One region of the Salinithrix halophila genome, then DNA from elsewhere that is predicted to be linked to it. Evidence: predicted binding sites of a transcription regulator. Region 1 holds the regulator's gene; the other holds the start of a gene.

Evidence for each region. Region 1 encodes LexA, which represses DNA repair genes until DNA is damaged. Its sites were predicted from a motif close to CGAACATATGTTCG; they were not measured.
Region 2: the regulator LexA is predicted to act here: its motif matches at 1,335-1,348, upstream of recA (recombinase RecA).

The regions. Positions count from the first base shown of each region.
Region 1 is NZ_JBHSAP010000018.1:308,464-310,851, reverse strand. Features, by position in the region: gene ACFOUO_RS14495 (hypothetical protein) at 1-43, opposite strand, end outside; gene ACFOUO_RS14490 (SRPBCC family protein) at 277-738, opposite strand; gene lexA (transcriptional repressor LexA) at 830-1,456, opposite strand; gene ACFOUO_RS14480 (hypothetical protein) at 1,782-2,243, opposite strand; gene hemY (protoporphyrinogen oxidase) at 2,361-2,388, opposite strand, start outside.
Region 2 is NZ_JBHSAP010000018.1:188,218-190,605, forward strand. Features, by position in the region: gene ACFOUO_RS13890 (DEAD/DEAH box helicase) at 1-810, shown strand, start outside; gene ACFOUO_RS13895 (metal-sulfur cluster assembly factor) at 869-1,180, opposite strand; gene recA (recombinase RecA) at 1,423-2,388, shown strand, end outside.

The sequences.
Region 1 (2,388 bases):
CCTGCCCCTTTGGGGAGCGAGTGGTTTGGGTTTGAGAAGTCAATCCGATGAGCCTCCTTTCCATTTTCTCCATTGTATCACCGGATCTGGCCGCCGGATATTCTCCTTTCGTCTTACTTTCCTCTAGACGGTTCAGCGTAGGATCTACCCTTTTGGGTTTGGGGAAACCAAAAACACCCCCTGCCTTCCAGTGCAGGGGGTGTTTTCCGTGATGAAGCCGGATTTAGTCTATGGTGACAAATTGAGAATCTCGGCTGTCGCACATTTTAGTGCGGTTCAATTATTAAGGGATTGCTCAGCTATTTCCTTGATATATAAGTTTCTTTTTTTCAAAAGACCTTCCATATACTTGGCTAAAAAAAGTTTATCGGCTATGCTGCCCAGAAATCCCCAGGGTGAAGTGTAATCGAATTTATCAATCATCTTAGTTTGATTCTTATAACCCACAAAAAAGTGTTCATGTTTGATTCTTTTAAAAGGTCCCTCTACCATTTCATCAACAAAATAATGTGGTGGATCAAATGCTGTAATCTTAGCCGTCAACCTTTGTTTGAGACCAAAATGAATCGCTTCCCAAGTGACGCTTTCATCTAATCCTATTAGGCCATTTGTGACACCTGCAACAGCCTTTTCATGTGTATGAGAGGTTGATTTCATATGGACGTCAATATTACGGGATAAATCGAAACATGTTTGGATAGGGGCCTTAATATAGAGTTCTAATGTGATAATAGGCATAACACTCACCATCCGCAGTGGGTAGATCGGCAAATATCAATTTCCTGGTGAAGCCCTATTTAAACTATGGCCCAAAAATCATGGTTTTTGTTCAATGAAGCTCTCGGAAGAGACCCACAACCTTCCCGAGGATGGCCACCTCAGGAAGGAGGATGGGTTCCATGTTATCGTTTTCGGGTTGCAGGCGGATATGGTCTTTTTCTTTATAGAAACGTTTGACGGTCGCTTCGTGTTCTGCAGTCATAGCCACGATCATGTCGCCGTTATCGGCTGACTGTTGTTGGCGAACCAGGACGAAGTCACCATCTAAGACACCGGCATTAATCATGCTGTCACCTCGAACGGAGAGAAGAAAGACGGAATCGTCACCGCCTACCATACGGCGGGGGAGAGAGAAGTAATCTTCCACGTTTTCCACCGCAGTGATGGGCTCGCCAGCAGTCACTTTCCCGACGAGGGGGACCATCACGGTGTTGGCCGCTAAGTCGGGGACCGCTTCCAGATCTTCTCCCAGCACTTCGATCGCTCGAGGCTTGGTAGGGTCTCGCCGGATCAGGCCTTTTTTCTCGAGCCGGGCGAGGTGGCCGTGGACGGTGGAACTAGAAGCCAAACCGACGGCTTCTCCAATTTCCCTCACGGATGGTGGATACCCTTTTTTCCGGACTTCCTGTTTTATGTAGTTTAAAATGGCTTGTTGCCGCGGTGATAACTTAGCCATGATCTTTATCCCCTTTCCGCTCGTTTCGTTTATCCGCCAGTCCCTTCGGAATCTAAAAGTCAGGGTATTTTCCTACAGTATACACGATTACGGAAGGCAGGACAAACATAGGTTCGAATTTCTGTGCGATCTGATATTGGGCGATTTCCAAGTTGGGCCTCACGGTGGAAGAGATAAAACGAAGCGACGGGATTCAGATCGCAGTAGCTGTTCTCCGCACATCGATGCACTTATGGTTCTGTAGGTAAGTAGGAACCCGTACGTATCGGCAGTTCCTTCAGGTTGCAACAAAAAAACAGCTGGACGACAGCTGTTTTTTTGTGGGTCAACGGTATTGAATGTAGGTGATTTCTTTCTTGAGCTCCCCTAATCCTTCCATGCTATGAAGGACAATGACAGGTACGATATCATCTTTGGTGGCGTCGGAGAGGGCGATGTTGACCAATTTTATATCATGATAGATGAAGGAAAAATCGATATGGTAGCGGACGTCCTGGGCATTGATCTGATGGTCGACTTTCCGGAGGTCACCACTTAATTTATTGAGCCGTTCTACAAGTTTTCGTTTCATTTCTCTGTTGAGTTTGTAGTTGGAGTATTGCTCGATCGTAATCTTGTATGTATCGGAGATTTCGTTGAGGAGGTGGTGACCTTTCAACTCCTTGAATTCATCGATATATTCTTGCGTGCGGTGTTTTTCGTAGAAGCCGTTCATCACCAAGGTGATTGCCACGACGACGATATAGACGAGAACAACGCGCAGCAGGCGCTTTAGCTTATCGTTCACAGGGTTCCCTCCTGCCTGTACACTTCTTCATACCCCATATATATGGACAGGGAGGCGAGGTTATGATGGCCTCGCCTGATGAACCCACGAAAAAAACCCCGACCGGGGTTTTTTTCGTTATCTCTCAGCAAAGAGTCGGCTCAAA
Region 2 (2,388 bases), 120 kb from region 1:
CTACAAGCTCGGGGATATCTCGCGGGCGGTCTTCATGGAGACCTGGCCCAGCAACAGCGGGATCGCGTGATGAACGCTTTTCGCCGCGGGGATATCGAGTTGCTTGTAGCTACTGATGTGGCTGCCAGAGGGATTGATGTGGGGACGATCTCCCATGTGATCAACTATGACATCCCTCAGGACGCTGAGAGTTATGTCCACCGCATTGGCCGAACAGGCCGGGCAGGCCGGACGGGGATCGCTCTCACCTTGGTCACCCCGCGGGAGATGAAACAACTTCGTTCGATTGAGCAGGAGATTCATGGTCAACTCGCCGTCCGGGAACTTCCCACACTGGAAGAAGTGGCCGAACGACAGCAGAAGGTGTTGGTTGAACAGCTGGAGGAGACCATCCAAGCGGGTGACCCCATCCCCTTCTTTGAAGAGATGGTGAAGGAACTGACGGTGAATCATGACGCGGAAAAAGTGGCAGTAGCCGCTCTTCATCTGGCCTTTGCCGACCGCTTTACCGCTGGCAACGATGCAGTTTATGATTTTGGTGAAACCGGTGCCTCTCCTGGGATGGTTCGGTTCTTCATCAATGTTGGCCGTAACGCTGATATCCGCCCGCGTGAGTTGGTGAAGGCGATTGCCGAACAGGCGGGGATCAATGCCAAGAAGGTAGGACGTATCAACATCTATGACCGGTTCTCTTTTGTCGAAGTGCCGGAAGAGGCTGCTCCCTTTGTGTTCGAGGCCCTGCGCCAAACCAAGATCAACGGTGCAAGGGTCAACCTGGAGCCGGCCCGACCGCGCAACAGCCGGAGCTGAAGCGAATAAAAAAACCTGCCGCATGTCCGAATACATGCGGCAGGTTTTTTGTTTTGATTTAGTGAATTCCCAAGGCCATCTTGGCGTACCGGGACATTCGTTCCTTTGACCACGGCGGGTTCCAGACGATGTTGACCTCCACATTTTTCACCCCGTCCACAGACTGACAGGCGGCGGTGACCATTTCATTGATCATCCCAGCCAGGGGGCAGCCCATCGCGGTTAGGGTCATGGTTACTTTGGCGTTCCCTTCGTCATCGACATCCACTCCGTATACGAGGCCGAGATTGACGATATCGATATGGAGCTCCGGGTCTTCGACGGTTTCCAGAGCTTCCATGATCTCTTCTTCCATTTGTTCTTTATCCATTTCCTTCCCACTCCTTTCCGTTTAGTCTAGCTTCCATTATACTGAACCCTGCAGGAGCCGGTAAAGGGCGTCCGAAAAAGGCCAGCCTTTCCTGTATGGTATCCCCTTATTAAGGCCTTCCATGCCGTTTTACCGATTCCGGCTGCCAAATACACGAATAAATGTTCGCAAAAGATCTTGGCATGGGTGGGAAAAGAATGTATGATGGGGGTATCCAGCGGATTCGAAGGAGTGAGGTATGAATGTCCGATCGCCGTCAGGCTTTGGATATGGCCTTAAGACAGATAGAGAAACAGTTTGGTAAAGGTTCGATTATGAAAATGGGGGAGGGCGGACCACGGCAAGTGGAAACCGTCTCCAGCGGGGCTCTCGCCCTGGATATCTCTCTTGGGGTAGGCGGCCTTCCCCGGGGCAGGATCGTCGAGGTGTACGGGCCGGAATCCTCCGGGAAGACCACCGTTGCCCTCCATGCTATCGCCGAAGCACAGAAGGGCGGGGGGCAAGCCGCTTTCATCGATGCAGAGCACGCTCTGGATCCGGTTTACGCTGAGAGGCTTGGAGTGAACATCGACGAACTCCTCCTCTCCCAACCGGATACCGGTGAACAGGCTCTAGAGATCGCCGAAGCTTTGGTTCGTAGCGGTGCTATCGATATCATCGTCATCGACTCTGTGGCGGCTCTGGTGCCTAAGGCGGAAATCGAAGGAGAGATGGGGGATTCTCATGTGGGCCTTCAGGCGCGTTTGATGTCTCAGGCCCTGAGGAAGCTTTCCGGTGCTATCAGCAAATCGAAAACGATCGCCATCTTCATCAACCAGATCCGGGAAAAAGTGGGCGTTATGTTTGGCAACCCGGAGACGACTCCCGGGGGGCGTGCCCTCAAATTCTACTCGAGCGTCCGACTCGAAGTGCGCCGCGCGGAAACAATCAAGCAAGGAAACGACATGGTGGGCAACCGGACTCGTATCAAAGTGGTGAAGAATAAGGTGGCTCCGCCTTTCAGACAAGCTGAAGTGGATATCATGTACGGGGAAGGGATCTCCAGGGAAGGAAGCATCCTGGATATCGGAAGCGACCTGGATATCGTTAAAAAGAGCGGTGCCTGGTACTCCTTCGACGGCGACCGTCTCGGTCAGGGGCGTGAAAACGCGAAGCAATTCCTGAAGGAAAATGCTAAGGTTTCCCTCCAAATCGAGAATAAGATTCGG